3 regions of the Streptomyces sp. NPDC040622 genome follow, and region 2 is predicted to be linked to each of the others. Evidence: riboswitches for the same ligand, from Rfam matches in the RefSeq annotation. Region 2 holds a riboswitch; each other region holds the start of a gene.
The links. Region 2 has a riboswitch for cobalamin ahead of ACZ592_RS24800 (prenyltransferase/squalene oxidase repeat-containing protein). Riboswitches for the same ligand answer to the same signal wherever they lie in the genome.
Positions count from the first base shown of each region.

Region 1: it holds a riboswitch for cobalamin, as region 2 does, so the genes downstream of both, cobN (cobaltochelatase subunit CobN) here and ACZ592_RS24800 (prenyltransferase/squalene oxidase repeat-containing protein) in region 2, are expected to answer to the same signal.
Region 3: it holds a riboswitch for cobalamin, as region 2 does, so the genes downstream of both, ACZ592_RS28225 (ABC transporter substrate-binding protein) here and ACZ592_RS24800 (prenyltransferase/squalene oxidase repeat-containing protein) in region 2, are expected to answer to the same signal.

Region 1 is NZ_JBVIXD010000005.1:581,746-587,544, forward strand. It holds gene ACZ592_RS17240 (precorrin-2 C(20)-methyltransferase) at 1-1,250, opposite strand, end outside; gene ACZ592_RS17245 (precorrin-8X methylmutase) at 1,247-1,888, opposite strand; gene ACZ592_RS17250 (cobalamin biosynthesis protein CobG) at 1,885-3,687, opposite strand; cobalamin riboswitch at 3,812-3,935, shown strand; gene cobN (cobaltochelatase subunit CobN) at 3,977-5,799, shown strand, end outside.
Region 2 is NZ_JBVIXD010000008.1:347,038-352,836, forward strand. It holds gene metF (methylenetetrahydrofolate reductase [NAD(P)H]) at 1-823, shown strand, start outside; gene ACZ592_RS24795 (prenyltransferase/squalene oxidase repeat-containing protein) at 875-2,287, opposite strand; cobalamin riboswitch at 2,416-2,564, opposite strand; cobalamin riboswitch at 2,577-2,720, shown strand; gene ACZ592_RS24800 (prenyltransferase/squalene oxidase repeat-containing protein) at 2,815-5,634, shown strand; gene ACZ592_RS24805 (hypothetical protein) at 5,631-5,799, shown strand, end outside.
Region 3 is NZ_JBVIXD010000010.1:59,054-64,852, reverse strand. It holds gene ACZ592_RS28240 (HAD family hydrolase) at 224-1,354, opposite strand; gene ACZ592_RS28235 (AraC family transcriptional regulator) at 1,593-2,462, shown strand; gene ACZ592_RS28230 (VOC family protein) at 2,459-2,980, shown strand; cobalamin riboswitch at 3,009-3,193, shown strand; gene ACZ592_RS28225 (ABC transporter substrate-binding protein) at 3,365-4,354, shown strand; gene ACZ592_RS28220 (FecCD family ABC transporter permease) at 4,603-5,724, shown strand.

The DNA of each region.
Region 1 (5,799 bases), on a different contig from region 2:
GCGTAGTCGTGGCCGAGCGGCGCCCCCGCGCGGGCCGCCGCCGCGTTGGCGGCGGTCACCCCGGGCAGCACCCGGACCGGCACGTCCGCGTACGCGTCCTGCGAGGCGACCTCCAGGACGGCCGTGGCCATCGCGAAGACGCCCGGGTCGCCGCCCGACACGACGGCGACGCGCCGCCCGCGCTGCGCCAGCTCCAGGGCGAACTCGGCGCGCTCCGACTCGACCCGGTTGTCGGAGCCGTGCCGCCGCTGTCCCGGCCGGTGCGGCACCCGGTCGACGTACGTGGTGTAGCCGACCAGGTCGTCGGCGGCGGCCAGCGCGCCGCGCGTCTCGGGGGTCAGCCACAGCGGGCCCGCGGGGCCGGTGCCGACCACGACGACCTCGCCGCGCTCCGCGTCCCGCGCGGGCGGCTCGGGCGCGGGGCCGCCGGTCAGCGGCGCCACCCTGCTGGGCAGGACCGCCACGGAGAAGTACGGCACCGAATCCGGGTCCACGTCGGCCAGCCTGCCGGTGCGCTCGCCGGCCATGGTGGCCCGCTCGACGTAGCGGGCCTCCGCCAGGCGGCCCGCCGTCTCCAGGGCGCCGCGCACCTTCCCGAACGTACGGCCGAGCTTCATGACGACCGCGGAGTCCGTCGCCGCCAGACGCGCGGCCAGCTCCTCCTCGGGGAGCGTGCCGGGCAGGACGGTGAGGACCTCCTCGGCCTCCACCAGCGGCTCGCCGAGGCGGGCCGCCGCCGCGCTCACCGAGGTCACGCCGGGGATCACCTCGGTCGGGTAGCGGTGCGCGAGGCGCTTGTGCATGTGCTGGTAGGAGCCGTAGAAGAGCGGGTCGCCCTCGGCCAGGACGGCGACCGTGCGGCCCGCGTCGAGGTGGACGGCGAGGCGGGCGGCGGCCTCCTCGTAGAAGTCGTCGAGGGCGCCGCGGTAGCCGCCGGGGTGGTCGGTGCTCTCCGTGGTGACGGGGTAGACCAGCGCTTCCTCGATGTGGTCGGCGCGCAGGTGCGCGGCCGCGATCGAGCGGGCTATGGAACGGCCGTGTCGTGCCGAGTGGTAGGCGACGACGTCGGCCGCCGCGATCACCTCGACGGCGCGCAGGGTCATCAGCGACGGGTCGCCCGGGCCGAGCCCGACGCCGTACAGCCGCCCCTGCGCGGTCCCGGCGGCCCGGGTCGCGTTCTCGGTGCGCTGTTCGGTGCTCTGTTCGGTGCTCTGTTCGGTGAGCCGTTCGGTCCTCTGTTCGGTGTTCACTCGGCCTCGCTCGCAATCGCGTTGATCGCCGCCGCGGCCATCGCACTGCCGCCCCTGCGACCCCGTACGACCAGATATTCCAGGCCCGAGGAGTGCGCGGCGAGCGCGTCCTTGGACTCGGCGGCGCCGACGAAGCCGACCGGGATGCCGAGGACGGCGGCGGGGCGGGGCGCGCCCTCCTCGATCATCTCCAGGAGGCGGAAGAGCGCCGTGGGGGCGTTGCCGATGGCGACGACCGAGCCTTCGAGGCGGTCGCGCCAGAGTTCGAGGGCGGCGGCGCTGCGGGTCGTGCCCAGCCGCGCCGCGAGGTCCGGCACGGACGGGTCGGCGAGGGTGCAGATCACGTCGTTGCCGGCGGGCAGCCGCTTGCGCGTGACGCCGCTGGCGACCATGTTCGCGTCGCAAAGGATCGGCGCGCCGTCGCGCAGCGCCTTGCGGGCGTCGGCGATCACCCGCGGGCTGTGGGCGAGATCCTTCACGAGGTCGACCATGCCGCAGGCGTGGATCATCCGGACCGCGACCTGACTGACGTCGGCGGGCAGCCCGTTCAGGTCGGCCTCCGCGCGGATGGTGGCAAAGGACTCGCGGTAGATCGCCGCGCCGTCCTTCTCGTAGTCGAACACTGTGCTCTCGCTCATCTCGTGGCCGTCGTTCTCGTGGTGGTGCATGCGGTGTTCGTGGTGGTACGTACCGTTTTTGTGCGGGTACGTGCCGTGGTGACGCGGTCGGTCAGGGTGCCGTCGGGCACGGGGATCGCCTCGCCGGCCGTGCGCGCCGTCACCTCGTACCGCCCGCCGCCGGTGGCGAGGACGTCGACCCAGTCGCCGCGCGGGTGTCCGCAGCGGCGTTCGCAGCCGGAGAAATGGACCGGCAGGACGGGCAGCGCGCCGTGGGCGGGGATCCCGTCGTCGAGGCCCGGCACGGCGTCCGCGCGCACGTCGGCGAGGGACTTGGCGCAGCCGGGGCGGCCGGCGCAGGCGCCGACGCCGCGCCAGGGCGAGTCGGCGGTGGTGAGGTACCCGGCGTCGGCCAGGACGGCGAGGCGGTCCCGGGCCGCGTCCGCGTCGGCGAAGCCGGGGAGCACGAAGCCGCGCCACGGGGTGACGCGCAGCTCGTCGGCGGGGAGCGGCAGGAGGGCCCGCCACTGGGCGGCGTCGACGCGGCCGAGGGGAACGTCGACGGCGACCGCGCGGCCGGTGACGCCCGGGGCCGGCGGGGCACCTAGGGTCACCGGCGGGGGCCCGGCGGGCACGGCCCCGGTGGGCGCCGCCCCGACGGACGCGGCCCCGGTGGGCGCGGCCCCGGTGGGCGCCGCCCCGACGGACGCGATCCCGGCGGGCGCGGTCCCCGCGGGCGGGGTCCCGGTGGGCGCGGCCCCGACGGGCGCGATCCCAGCGGACGCGATCCCAGCGGGCACCGCCTCGGCGGACACAGCCCCGCTGGGCATGACCTCGACGGGCGCGGCCCCAACGGGCACCGCCCCGGCGGACGCGGTCCCGGCAGGCACGGCCCCGGCGGGCACCGCCTCGGCGGACGCAACCCCGCTGGGCACGGTCCCGACGGGCGCAGCCCCAACGGGCACCGCCCCGGCGGACGCGATCTCGACAGGCACGGCCCCGGCGGGCACCGCCTCGGCGGACGCAACCCCGATGGGCACGGTCCCGACCGGCACGGTCCCGGCGGACCCGGCCCCGCCAGACCCGGCCCCGACGGACTCGGCCCAGATGCCCGCCCGCTCCAGCGCCCCCGCAAGGTCCGCACCCGGGCTGCCGGGCAGCTCCGCCACCCGCCAGGCCCCGTTGCCCGCCGCGCGCGCGGCGGCGAGGAAGGCGCCGGCGGCGGCGAGTGCGGCGCGCGGGGCGTCCGGCGCGGCGACGCGGCGGGCGAGGTCCCCGAGCCGTACGACCGCCGTCCCGCCGGATTCTGCGATCAAGGTCACATCGCCGCCGAGCCCGGCCACGTCCCCGCGCCCGTCGTCCAGGGCGAACAGGAAGCGGCCCGAGAGTTCCGCGGTCCACTCCTCGGCGCAGAGGAGTCCGTCCAGCTCACGGACCCACAACTGCACGTCGGCGTGGCCGAGTCCGTCGGTTCCCGCGGCCGGGGACGCCACGATGTTCCGGACGCGTTCGTGCCGCTCGGAGGGGAGCAGGCCCGCGTCGGCGAGCAGCCGGGCGAGCTCGCCGCCGCACGTCTCGCCCAGGCCGCGCAGCTCGATGTTGCCGCGCGAGGTGATGCTGAGGTTCCCGTCCCCCAGGCGCTCCGCCGCCGTCCCCAGCGCCACGACCTGACGGGTCGTCAAAAGGCCGCCGGGCAGGCGGAGTCGGGCGAGCCGGCCGTCGTCGGCGAGGTGCAGGCGAAGCGCTCCGGGGCAGGCGTCACCCCGGTCGCGTATGACGGATTCGCCCTGGTCTGGGGGGAGAGCTGGGGTGGGCGGCATGGCGGCGAGCATACCCACGCGGATCCGGCCGGTCGCCTGCCGGGACGGGCCGTCGCGGCAGGTGGCCGCCCCGCCGGACGCGGGCAGGACTTACTATGCAGGCGGCGGTCCGACAGGTCCGCCGACGCCAGCGACGGCGTGGGTCCACCAGGACCCGAGGGAGGAAGCCCGGTGCGATTCCGGCGCGGTCCCGCCACTGTGAGCCCCACCCGTGTGGGGTGAGCCAGGAACTCCTGCCGTCCATACGACCACCCGGGGCGCGGACACCCCGAGGAAGGCCTGCGCCCGCATGCTTCTGCTGTTGTCGACCTCCGACACCGACCTGCTCAGCGCCCGCGCGGCGGGAGGCCCGGTCGACTACCGGTTCGCCAACCCCTCGCGCCTCGACCTCACCGGGCTGCCCGCCCTGCTCGACGGCGTCGACCTCGTCGTCGTCCGCCTCCTCGGCGGCGTCCGCGCCTGGCAGGACGGCCTGGACCAGCTCATCGCCACCGGCCTGCCGGTCGTCGTGCTCACCGGTGAACAGGCGCCCGACGCCCAGCTGATGGCCTCCTCCACCGTGCCGGTCGGCATCGCCGCCGAGGCGCACGCCTACCTCGCGCACGGCGGCCCCGCGAACCTGGAGCAGCTGGCCCGCTTCCTCTGCGACACCGTGCTGCTCACCGGGCACGGTTTCGAGCCGCCGGCGCCCGCACCCTCCTGGGGCCCGCTGGAGCGCACCGCGCGCGAGGTCGAGGGCCCGACGGTGGCCGTGCTCTACTACCGCGCCCACCACATGAGCGGCAACACCGCGTTCGTGGACGCGCTCTGCGGTGCGATCGAGGACGCGGGCGCGCGGCCCCTCCCGCTCTACGTGGCGTCGCTGCGCGCCCCCGAGCCCGAGCTGATCGACGCGCTGCGCGCCGCCGACACCATCGTGACGACGGTCCTCGCGGCCGGTGGCACCAAGCCCGCCGAGGCCTCCGCGGGCGGCGACGACGAGTCGTGGGACGCGGGCGCCCTGACCGGCCTCGACGTGCCGATCCTCCAGGCGCTCTGCCTGACCGGGTCCCGCGCGGCCTGGGAGGAGAACGACGAGGGCGTCTCGCCGCTGGACGCCGCGAGCCAGATCGCGGTGCCGGAGTTCGACGGCCGCCTCATCACGGTCCCCTTCTCCTTCAAGGAGATCGACGAGGACGGCCTGCCCGCGTACGTGGCCGACGCCGAGCGGGCGGCCCGCGTCGCCGGCATCGCCGTGCGCCACGCCCGCCTGAAGCACATCCCGGCCGCCGACAAGCGCCTGGCCCTGGTGCTGTCCGCGTACCCGACGAAGCACTCCCGCATCGGCAACGCGGTGGGGCTCGACACCCCCGCCTCCGCCGTCGAGCTGCTGCGCAGGTTGCGCGCCGAGGGGTACGACTTCGGCCCCGAGGCCGACATCCCCGGCCTGGTCTCCGGCGACGGCGACGAGCTGATCCGCGCGCTCATCGACGCGGGCGGCCACGACCAGGAGTGGCTCACCGAGGAGCAGCTCGCCGCCAACCCGGTGCGCATACCCGCCGCCGACTACAAGCGGTGGTACGCCACGCTCCCCGCGGAGCTGCGCGCGTCCGTCGAGGGCCACTGGGGCCCGCCGCCCGGCGAGATGTTCCTGGACCGCAGCCGGGTGGGCCGGGGCGGCGACCCGGAGGGCGACATCGTGCTCGCCGCCCTGCGCCGCGGGAACCTGCTGGTCCTCATCCAGCCGCCGCGCGGCTTCGGCGAGAACCCCATCGCGATCTACCACGACCCCGACCTGCCGCCCTCGCACCACTACTTGGCGGCCTACCGCTGGATCGCGGCGCCCGCGGCCGACGGCGGCTTCGGCGCCGACGCGATGGTCCACCTCGGCAAGCACGGCAACCTGGAGTGGCTGCCCGGCAAGAACGCCGGCCTCTCCGCGGCCTGCGGCCCCGACGCGGCGCTCGGCGACCTGCCGCTGATCTACCCCTTCCTGGTCAACGACCCGGGCGAGGGCACGCAGGCCAAGCGCCGCGTGCACGCCACGCTCATCGACCACCTGGTGCCGCCGATGGCGCGCGCCGACTCCTACGGCGACATCGCGCGCCTGGAGCAGCTCCTCGACGAGTACGC
Region 2 (5,799 bases):
ACGCACTCCGGCGGCAGAGTCCGGACTGTGGAAGGCCATCCGGAGATTGGAGTCCCTGGCACCGACCTTCGTCTCCGTGACGTACGGCGCAGGCGGGTCGACGCGCGGACGGACGATCAACGTCACGGGTCGGATCGCGCAGGAGACCACGCTCACGCCCGTCGCCCATCTGACAGCGGTGGACCACAGCGTCGCGGAGTTGCGGAACATCCTCGGACACTACGCCGACCAGGGTGTACGTAACATTCTTGCCCTTCGCGGCGACCCACCGGGCGACCCTCTCGGCACCTGGACGCGGCATCCGCGAGGCGTGCACTACGCCGCCGAGTTGGTCAGCCTCATCAAGGAGTCCGGGAACTTCTGCGTCGGGGTGGCGGCCTTCCCCGAGATGCATCCTCGTTCCGGTGATCGTGACAGCGATGTCCGGCATTTCGTCGAGAAGTGTCGCGCCGGAGCCGATTACGCCATCACGCAGATGTTTTTCGACGTGGACGACTATCTGCGTTTCCGTGATCTCGTCGTCGCCGCGGGATGCGACACGCCCATCATTCCGGAAATCATGCCGGTGACGACCATCCGTTCTCTCCGGCGCATTCCTACGCTCTCGACCGCAGCTATTCCCGAGCACCTTGCCGACCGTATGCTCGACGCGGAAGAGGACCCCGCCGCGGTCAGAGCACTGGGAATTGAACACGCCACAGAAATGTGTCGCCGACTGATCGAGGCGGAGGCACCGGGCCTGCATTTCATGACGATGAACTTCTCCACCGTGACCATGGAGATCTATCAGAACCTGGGGCTCGGTCCCGGACTTCGGGCCTGAGCCGGGGGTACCGGCCACCGCTGCGGCGGCCGGCCCCGGACAGCGGTGGCATCAACCGCCGTAGCGCAGCGCGATCGTGTCGCCCGCCTTGATCACCGTGCCCCGGCTCGCCGCCGCGGCCGCGCCGCCGTCGATGCTCGACTTCCAGGTCGCACCACCGCTGTTCGGCTTGCTGTTCACCGAGGTGATGGCGCCGCCGCCACTGCCGGGCGCCACCTCGGTGACGCAGCCCGCGGGTGCGGCGGAGGTCTTCGCCGCGTCCAGCACCGCCCCGAGCGTGGCGGTGGCGGCGGTCGGCGTGAAGGTGACGGAGCAGACCTTGAGCGCGGTGCCGTCGTCGACGCTCAGGGCGAGGCTGGTCCGGGTGCCGGGGGTGAAGGCGGTGGTCGCCGTCCAGCGCGGAGCGCCTGCGGTGACGGGGGTCGGGGGCGCGGGCGCGAAGCCGCCTCCCGCGACGGCGCGCAGGCCGTCGATGGAGGCGTAGGCGGACGGAGTGGTGTCGGTGGGCAGGTACTTGAAGCCGCCGCCGGGCTTGAACTGCTGGGCGATCAGGAAGTCGACGGGGGTCTTGCCCGCCCGGGTGAGGAAGTCACCGGTCTGCGGGTTGATGCCGCAGGCGTTCAGCCCGGCGACGGCCCAGCCGTTGGAGTCGGTGTTGGCGCCGAACATCGCGTCGAAGGCCCCGGAGTTGTTGATCAGCTTCGACTTGAGGAAGCTCTTCGCCTTGGTGACGGCAGGGTCGGTGGCCGGTACCCCGGAGACGCACAGGGAGGCCATGGCGGCGCCGGTCATGTCGATGTCGCCGGGTGCCGCGAGCGCGTCGGGGTCGCCCTCGGCCTTGCTGAAGTTCCAGCCCCCGTCGTCGTGCTGGTTCGCGCGGACGGTGCTGACGGACCGGTCGAGCAGAGCCTGGGGCACGCGCTGGGCGCCGGACGGCGTCTTGGCACCCGCGAGCGAGAGGAGCGCGAACACCGTTCCGTTGAAGTTGCTGGGCGAACCCCAGTAGCCGGGCGCGGAGTTCTGCCAGTACGCGTAGGTGTCGGCGATCAGGTTGCGGCTCGCGGAGACCCGGGCCGGGTCGATGCCCGCCGCGTAGGCGTTGATGATGCCGCGCTCGTAGTCGGTGACCACCGGCGACGTGCCGGGCCAGCCATCGGCGGCCAGGTGGGCGCGGTACACGGTGCGGGCGTTCTTCGTGGTGTCGCCGCCCGGTGCGACGTCGACGGCCGCCGTGCCCGCCGCGGCGAGGGCTGAGAACGCCCACTCGTTGGACAGACCCGTGCCCGCGTAGGAGCCGTCGGCGCCCTGGAGGGATCTGAGGTACGTCACGCCATTCGTCTTGGACGTGGCTGTCTGGCCGGGCGTGGTGGTCGCCGCGGCGGGCGACGCGGCCAGGACGAGCACGGTGAGGGCCACGGGGACGGCCGGCAGCATACGGCGGGCAACGACGTGGGCGGAGGTCATGGCGGGGTTACTCCCGGGGGAAGGGGGCGCCGGCCGCACGTCTCCCTCCCGCCGGACGCACGTACGAGAACGCACGCGGACCTGGCCGGACGACACGTGGCCGTCGCCCGAGCGCGAGGTGCGACGTCCTTGGATTGCAGGGCCGGTCGGGCATTCGGGCTCGTCCCGGCCCTCCGGCCGGTCCACACCGCTGCGCGTCAGCTCTGGATTCGCACCAGATTCCCCCGCTCGGCAGCACGGGACGTTACTCGAACCTCACAGGTCCCGCACACCCTTGTCACCTCATTCGTAACTGTGCTCTAATTCGCCCGAATCTGAACTCAGTTAACAGGGGAAGCCGGTCGAAGTCCGGCGCTGACCCGCAACCGTAGGTTCGCCGAGCACCTCAAGTGCGCGGCGGGCGAGCCGGATTACCTGGACTGAGGGACAAGTGACTGACGCCGTCGCGGACTACGGCGTGGTACGGACGGTTCCTCCACGAGGAACCTCGGCCCCCGGGCCGCCTATCACGTGCGGGACCGCCACGGATGAAGCCCAGGGGGGCAGTGGTGGGGCACAGAGGCGGGAGACGGGGCCGGGGCGTGCGCGCGAGATACGTCTCATTGCTGTGTACGGCCACCCTGGCAGTGGGCGGCGGCGCGCTCCTGCTCAACGGCGCCACCCCCGCGGCCGCCGACCCGATCGAGAGCTGCACCGCCACCAAGGGCGCGGTCGTCGCGGTGGACTTCGGCGACTGGGGAGGAGGCGTCGTCCGAGGCTGCGACGCCACCCCCACCACCGGCTACGACCTGCTGCACGAGGCCGGATTCAGCACTGCGGGGACCCGGCACGACGGCCCCGCCTTCATCTGCCGCCTGGGACACCAGGAGTTCGACTCCGGTAGGCAGTACCCGACGCGGGACGAGGAGGAGTGCAAGCTCACCCCGCCCGCGTCCGCCTACTGGTCGTACTGGATCGCGCCGCGCGGCCAGGACTACTGGACGTACAGCCCGCTCGGCGCCATGAGCCGGCAGCCGAAGAACGGCTCAGTGGAGGCGTGGGTGTTCGGCGCGACCGACCCGGACGGCACGAGCGGCGGTCCGTCGTTCACGCCCGCCCAGGTCAGGGCGGGCGGCCAGAGCGACCCCGGCGACAACCCGCCCGACGTCGAGCGCGCCGAGGTGGACCTCGACGCGGCGGACGCCTGGCTCAGGAGCAGACTCACCGAGGGCGACCACATCCGCGACGAGGGGACAGCGGGCGCCGACCTCTACCAGACGGCGCACACCGCCCTCGCGCTCGCCGCCTCCGGTGGCCGCGGTACCGCGCTCACCCGGACGACGTCCTATCTCGCGGCGCGCACCGAGGAGTTCGCCTACCCGCAGGGCCCCGGCAAGGACCCGAACCCGGCGGGCGCGGCCCTGCTCGCGCTCCTCGCCGAGAGCAACGGGGGCGACCCGCACTCCTTTGGCGGCCACGACCTCGTCGGCGACCTGGGAAGGAGCGTGTGCGCCGGCGGCGGCACGGACGCCTGCGTCGCCAAGGGGGATTTTCCCGCCGTGGGTGACGTGGAGACCCAGGCCCTCGCCGTGCTCGCGCTGCACCGCGCGGGCCGGAAGATCCCCGCCGACGCGGTCGCCCGCGTGGCCGCCCACCAGTGCAAGGACGGCGGCTTCAGCCCCACACTGCTGCGCGACGGTCAGACCTGCACCTACAGCGACCCCGCCACCACCCCGTACGCGGTCATCGCCCTCCAGCAGGCGGGCGGGTACTCCGATGTCGTGGCGAAGGCGCGCAAGAACCTGCGGGACGCCCAACTGCCCACCGGCGCGTACGGCGCCTACCCGGGCGTGACCACGGGTGACATCAGCGCCACCGGCAGATCGGCCCAGGCCCTGCGTCTGCTCGGCGACACGGTCCGCGCGGACGCCGCGGTCTCCTGGCTGTCGCGACAGCAGACGAAGGGCGGCGGCTTCGGCTTCGACGAGGGCGCGCAGGATCCGGAGCTCTATCCGACCTGGGGCGCCGTCCTCGCCGGGGCGCGCACCAGCCTGGCCTCCCTCACCGCGCGACCGCCGGAGCCGCCCCGGCCGCCGACCACCGACCCCACGGACCCGACCGGTCCCACCGACCCGGGTGACCCCACGGGACCGAACCCGCCCTGGTCCCCCGGTGAGGGCCCCGACCTGAAGAAGGGCACCGCCTACCTCACCGCGGGCTCCCGCCTCAAACAGGGCCACTACTACGAGAACATCGCCGGTACCGGCTTCGCCGACTACGGCCTGACCATCGACGGCGCCTACGCGCTCGCGGCCACCGGCCGTGACAACGACGCGCTGCGCGGTGTCGTCGACTTCCTCGACGGCAAGGGCAAGGACGGCGCGACGCCGGGCCGGACCGTCAACGACTGGACGGGCGTGGGCACTTCGCATGCCGCAGGTGGCTCACTGGGCAAGGTGGCGGTGCTCGCCCAGGCCGTCGGCCGGGACGCGCGCGACTTCGCGGGCCAGGACCTGATCAAGGCACTCGACACGTCCGTGTGCGAGAGACCGAGCCCGGCGCCGGACCGCAGCTGTCCGGCCAAGGGCGCCTACACGTACGCCCCTTCGGTGTTCTCGCAGTCCCTCGGCGTCATCGCCCAGCTCCGCGCCGGGGAGAAGACGTCGGCCGCCGCCCCCGTCGCGTACCTGCGGAGCCTGCAGCACTCCTCCGGGGCCTGGCCCAGCCTGATCCCCTCGACCGGCGACTCCGAGGTGGACTCCACGGCGATGGCCGCCATGGCCCTCGACCTGGTGAAGGACGCCGCGTCGGAGAAAGCCGTCGACAAGGCGCTCGCCTGGATCGCCACCAAGCAGCTCCGGGGCGGCGGGTTCCCCGGCGCCTCGGGCAACTCGGTCAACTCGGCGGCCCTCGCCGTGCAGGGGCTCTCCCTGGACGCGGCGAAGTACGGTGCCGAGATCAAGAAGGCCCGCAGGTTCCTCGCCGGGCAACAGAACACGGACGGCGGGTTCAACGTCGCGGCGGGCGGTCAGCGCGGTTCCGACGTGCGCGCCTCCACGCAGGGCCTCGGCGGGGCGGTCGGCACCTCCTTCGGCACGCTCGTCAGGGACCTGGACGGGACGACTCCGCAGCCGCCGCCCCCTGCGTCCACCGACGGCCCCTCGGGGAACGCCACTCCGGACATCGTGACCCCCGGCGCGGACGGCGGCGCGGGCCCCTCGGCCGCGGGGCCCTCGCCCGACGGCGCCCTCGCCTCGACCGGTGCGCACGTGGCGGCACTCGCCCTGGCAGCCCTCGCCCTGTGCCTCGCCGGGTGGCGCACGGTCGTCGTCGCCCGCCGCCGCACTGCCACAGGAGGCCACCAGTGATCATCCGTTTCCTGCGTACGTTCGCGGGTGCGACCGGCGCCCTGACGCTGGCCGTCGCGGCCCTGAACGCCACAGCCGGTCCTGCCACCGCCGCGCCCCGGCCCATGGGCCAGTGCACCACCCGCGCGGGAGCCGTGCTCGCCGTCGACTTCAGCGACTGGGGCG
Region 3 (5,799 bases), on a different contig from region 2:
GGCGGCGCCATCTCCGGGCGCGGCGGGGGAAGTTCGCCCCGGCTGACCGGGGCCGAGCTCCTCGCCGACGTCGGCCCCGGCCTCCTGCACGGGCGCGGTCCCGCTGTTCGCGGACGGCGCCGGCCACGGTCAAGTGGCCGACGCCGTCCGGGAGCCGGGCATGACCGGGCATGACCGGGCATGACCGGGCATGACCTGGCGTGACCTGGCACTAAGGGAACGGCTAGCCGATCTGGTCCGGCGTGACCGTCAGCCACCGCTTGTCGGCGGTCACCTTCTGGCCGAGCTCGCGCTGACGGTCCGCGTTCTTCTTCTTCATCCCGTCCAGCTGCTTCATGTACGAGTCCTTGCGGTTGACCCAGACCCGGACGCCGCCGTGCGCCACGTCGGCGGAGTGGAACAGCATCGGCCCGTCGCTGGAGGGGGTGTCACCCGCGGCCAGGATCGGCTTGCGCCACTCGTCGATGTAGGTGTTGATCGCCGCGGGCTTGCCCTCGTACCAGGTCAGCGGCGCCCACAGGTTCGGCGTCAGCTCGCGCCCCGCGAGCTTGGCACGGTCCTTCTCGCCGAAGCGGTCCTCGGCGATCTCCTTGCGGGAGCTGGTCACCTCACCGGTCTTGCGGTCCTTGAGCTGCATGGAGACGCCGATGACGTTCTGCGGCTTCACGCCGTAGCCGTACTTCGGGTCCGCGAGCACCATGCGCACCAGGTCCTCGCTGGCCGCGCTGACCACGTACACCTCGACGCCGTGCGAGCGCAGGGTCTTGTAGAGCTGCTGCATGCCGCGCGAGAACTCCGGCGGCTTCACCTCGGTCTTCGTGAGCTTCCCGTCCTCGTAGTACTCGGCCGGGATCGGCTTCTTGTACGCCAGGAGTTCGTCGACGTACCCCTTGAGCTCCTTCAGCGTGAAGCCGGAGAAGATCTGTGCGGCCCACGGGTAGCAGACCTGGTCGTCGACCTCGCACAGCCGGTTGTAATAGCTGTAGAGGCTTTCCTTGTGCCCGGCCTTGTCCTTGAAGGGGATGACCTTCAGCGAGGGGTCCATCGTCTTGCGGGTCAGGACGCCCTTCATCTCCAGGAAGGGGAGGAGCGACTCCTCCAGGTCGTTGCGGTACGTCGTGTTGTCCGCGTCGAAGACGGCGTACGCGCCCTTGTGGTCGTTCCGCGCGATGACCTTGCCGAGCTTCTTCGCGACGGGCTTCGGCCAGTGCGACAGCTCACGGGCCGTGGCCGCCGAGGTGTCGGCGGCCGTCGCCTGGCTCGTCGGCCACAGGGCGCCGCCCGCGAGGACGGCGGCGGCGAGCGCCCCCGTGGTGCCGATGACGGCCAGCTTGCTCTTTGCCCGTACTGCCATGTCTCTACGTCCCTGCCGTTCCCTGAGAGCGATCTGCGGCCCCGTCCGGAGCGGCGCGCAATGCTATGGGGCGGGGCGGGCATTTCCCATGATCGAAGTCACCGTGGCCGGGGGGCATGGGTGAGATGAACACGGGTAGCCGAATGAGACTCCGAAAAGGCCTCCCGTGGCCACGGCCTCCCACGGCCTCCGGTCACCCGTGCCTCGGCCGCTGCCGCTGCCGCGCATACTGGAACACATGGGCTCCCGTGAGTTCGTCCGGACCGTTCCCCGGCTCGACGGCATGGTCGTCTCCGCGGTCGGCTACCGCACCGCGGGGCAGCGCCCCGCCCTGCACCGGGGCCTGCCGTCCCCGTACCTGACCGTGATCTTCTCCCTGGACGGCCCCATCGTCACCGGCGCGACCCCCGACGGGGCGTGGGGCCCCGGCGCGGCGCGCACCGACATCGTCGTCGGCGGCCTGCACCAGAGCCCCGCCTACGTCGTCCAGCCCGAGCACGAGGCCGGCATCCAGCTCGCCGTGCACCCCCTCGCGGCCCGCGCGCTCCTCGGGCTGCCCGCGGCGGACCTGGCCGGCCAACTCGTCGTCGGCGGCACCGACGTCCTGGGCGCGTACGCGGGCGAGGTCCGCGAGCGGCTGTGCGCGCTCGACCGCTGGGAGGACCGCTTCGACCTGCTCTCCGCCTACCTGAGGCGGCGCGCGGCGGACGACCGCACCACCGCTCCCGTACGCCCGGAGGTCGCCGAGGCCTGGGCGTGGCTCGCCCGGCACCGGGGCGCGGGCACCCTGGGCGGCCTGTCCCGGCACGTCGCGCTCAGCGAACGCCGGCTGACGGCGTTGTTCCGCGCCGAGACCGGCCTGAGCCCCAAACAGGCCGCCCGCCTGATGCGCTTCCAGCACGCCAAGTCCGCCGTGACCCGTGCCGTAGCGGCGGGCGCACCGCCCGACCTGGCCGGGGTCGCGGCCGACACCGGCTACTACGACCACTCCCACCTGGTCCGCGACTTCCAGCAGTACACAGGGTCGAGCCCGACCCGCTGGCTGGCCGAAGAGTGCCGGAATATCCAAGCCGGGGCGCACGGCACGGGCGAAGACTCGAAGGCATGAACACCACGCCTGACACGACGCCTGACGCGACACCTGGCCCCACGCCTGACACGACACCTGCCCCCACACCTGACCCCACGCCGAATTCCGCATCCGGCACGACCACGGAGAAGCAGGGGCTCAGCACGCCCCCTCCCGCCATCTGGCCGGCCCTCCAGGCGGAGGACGCCTCCGCGCTGATCGACTTCCTCGTCGGCACCGTCGGTTTCCTGCGCACCGCCGTCTACGAGGACGGGGGCCGCGTGGCCCACGCCCAGCTGGACTGGCCCGAGGGCGGCGGCGTCATGCTCGGCTCGTACGATCCGGCCGCCGCGGCCACCTGCGGAAAGCCCGGCACTGCGGGCGCCTATGTCGTCACCGGCCAGGTGGACGACCTGTACCGCAGGCTCACGGCGGCGGGCGTGAAGGTCACCGCTGAGATCGAGGACAAGCCGTACGGCAGCCGCGAATTCGGCATCGAGGACCCGGAGGGAAACCGCTGGTCGTTCGGCACGTACCGGGGCGAGCCCCGGCCCTGACCGGCGATCCGGGCCAGGACCGGCCGCGTGATAACTTGCGCAAGCCAGTCAAACCCACACCTGGGCCAGGGAATCCGGTGCAAGACCGGAACTGACGCGCAGCGGTGAGGGGGACGGGCGGGGCCACGGCCACTGGGCGTCCACGGACGCCCGGGAAGGCGCCCCGTCCGGCCGATCCCGAGTCCGAAGACCTGCTGGCGCCTCCGCTCGCACACCGGGCGGCGGAGGACGTGACGCAGGCCAGGCTCCGCGTATGAGCCGTGACATCCAAGGGATCCCGTGTCCTCGACAGCCCGTATATCCGCTCGTGCATCGGCTCGCGCATCCGCTATATCCGCTCGCGCATCAGCTCGTACGTCCGCCCTGCTCTGCGTCGGAGCGCTCGTGCTCACCGCGTGCGGCGACGGCTCCACGAGCAAGCCCGCGAACCGGGCGGACCGGAGCGCCGACGGCTATCCGGTCACGGTCGCCTCCTGCGGCAAGGAGGCGAAGGTCGAGGCCCCGCCGCGCCGCGCCGTCTCCCTGGACCAGGGCTCCTCGGAGATCCTGCTCTCCCTCGGCCTCGCCGACCGCATGGTGGGCACCGGCACCTGGACCGACCCGGTCCTGAAGAACCTCGCGAAGGACAACGCGAAGGTGGAGCGGCTCGCCGACCGCTACCCGTCGCTGGAGAAGGTCCTCTCCAAGGAGCCGGACTTCGTCAGCGCCTCCTTCCTCTACACGGTCGGCAAGGGGGGCGTCGCCGACCGTACGAAGTTCACCGAACTCGGCGTACCCGTCTACGTCTCGCCCTCCGACTGTGCCGGCAAGGACAACGACGGCGGCGGCGACGGAAAGCGCGTCAAGACCCTCACCATGGACACGGTCTACGGCGAGGTGCGCGACCTGGCGAAGGTCTTCGGCGTCCAGAAGCGCGGGGAGCGGCTGATCGCCGACCTGCGGCGCCGGGTCACCAAGGCCACCAAGGACATCGACGCCTCCGACGCGACGCTCCTCTACTGGTTCGCCAACTCCGACGCCCCCTACCTGGCGGGCTGCTGCGGCGCCCCCGGCATCATCACCCGCGAACTCGGCGCGAAGAACGTCTTCGACGACACCCGCGAGGAGTGGCCCCAGATCAACTGGGAGACCGTCGCCGACCGCGACCCCGACGTCCTCGTCCTCGGCGATCTCACCCGCAAGTCCCAGTCGGCGGAGAGCGCCGCGGCGAAGATCAAGTTCCTGGAGTCCAACCCGGCGACCAAGAACCTGACCGCGGTGAAGAAGAAGCGGTACGTGCTGCTCAGCGGCCAGGCCATGAACCCCTCGATCCGCACGGTCGACGGCATCGAGCAAGTGGCCGCGGGGCTGCGGAAGTTCGGGCTCGCCAAGTGAGCGGGGCGGCGCCCGGCAAGGAGAGCGCTCCTGAGCCGGTGGCATCGGAGCGGAAGCGGAAGCGGGACCTGGAGCGGGGCCTGGACCGAGACCTGGACATGGACCGGGACCGGAACCGGGACCGGGACCGGGGCCTGGACCGGAACCTGGACCTGGACCGGGACCTGGACCTGGACCTGGACCTGGACCTGGACCTGGACCGAGAACAGGACCAGGGCCGAGACCGGGGCCTGGACCGAGACCTGGACATGGACCGGGACCGGGACCTGGACCGAGAACAGGACGGGGACCTGGATCAAGGCCGGGAACCGGCAGTCCCGGCCGACCTCAGGGGCCGGACCGGCCGGACCGGCCGCACCGGCCTGCGCCTCGGCCTGCTCTGGCTGGCCGGCGCCGCCGCGCTCGTCCTCTCGGTGTCCGTGGCCGTCACCATCGGCCCCGCGGACATCTCCGTGCCCGACGTGTGGTCGACCGTCGCGGCCCACCTCGGCTGGGGCGAGACCCCGCTCACGCCGATCAGGGACGGCATCGTCTGGAACCTGCGGATGCCGCGCACCCTGCTCGCCGCGGTCTGCGGCGCGGGCCTCGCGGTCTGCGGCGCTGTCATGCAGTCCCTGCTCCGCAACCCCCTCGCCGACCCGTTCGTGCTCGGGGTGTCGTCCGGGGCGTCCACGGGAGCGGTCGCGGTCGTCGTCCTCGGCGTCGGCGGGGGAGTGGTGTCGATCTCGGCGGGCGCCTTCGCGGGCGCGGTCTGCTCCTTCGCGCTGGTGCTGCTCCTGAGCCACACGCTGGGCGACACCACGGACCGGGTCGTGCTGTCCGGTGTCGCGGCCATGCAGCTCTTCTCCGCGCTGACCTCGTTCGTCGTCCTCACCGCGGGCGACGCGGAGACCACCCGGGGCGTGCTGTTCTGGCTGCTCGGCTCGCTCAGCGGGATCGGCTGGACGGACGTGTGGCTGTGCGCGGGGGTGCTCGCGGTGGCGCTGGTCGTCTGCCTCGCCCACGCCCGTACGCTCGACGCCTTCGCGTTCGGCCCGGAGGCGGCGGCGACGCTGGGCGTCCGGGTGGCCCGCACCCGTCTCGTCCTGCTCTGCACGACCGCGCTCCTGACCGCGGCCCTGGTCAGCTCGGCGGGTGCGATCGGCTTCGTCGGCCTGGTCCTGCCGCACGCGGCGCGTGCGGTCGTCGGCTCCGGGCACGCCCGGCTGCTCCCGGTCACGGCACTGGCCGGCGCGGTCTTCCTGGTCTGGGTGGACACACTGGCCCGCACGGCCCTCGACCCGCAGGAGGTTCCGGTCGGCGTGGTGACCTCACTCATCGGCGTACCGGCGTTCGTGGCGGTGCTGTACCGGACGCGGAGGGCGACGTGACGCACGACAGCGACAGCGACAGCGACATTGACCTCGACATCGGCATCGACAGCGGCATCGACATCGACAGCGCGG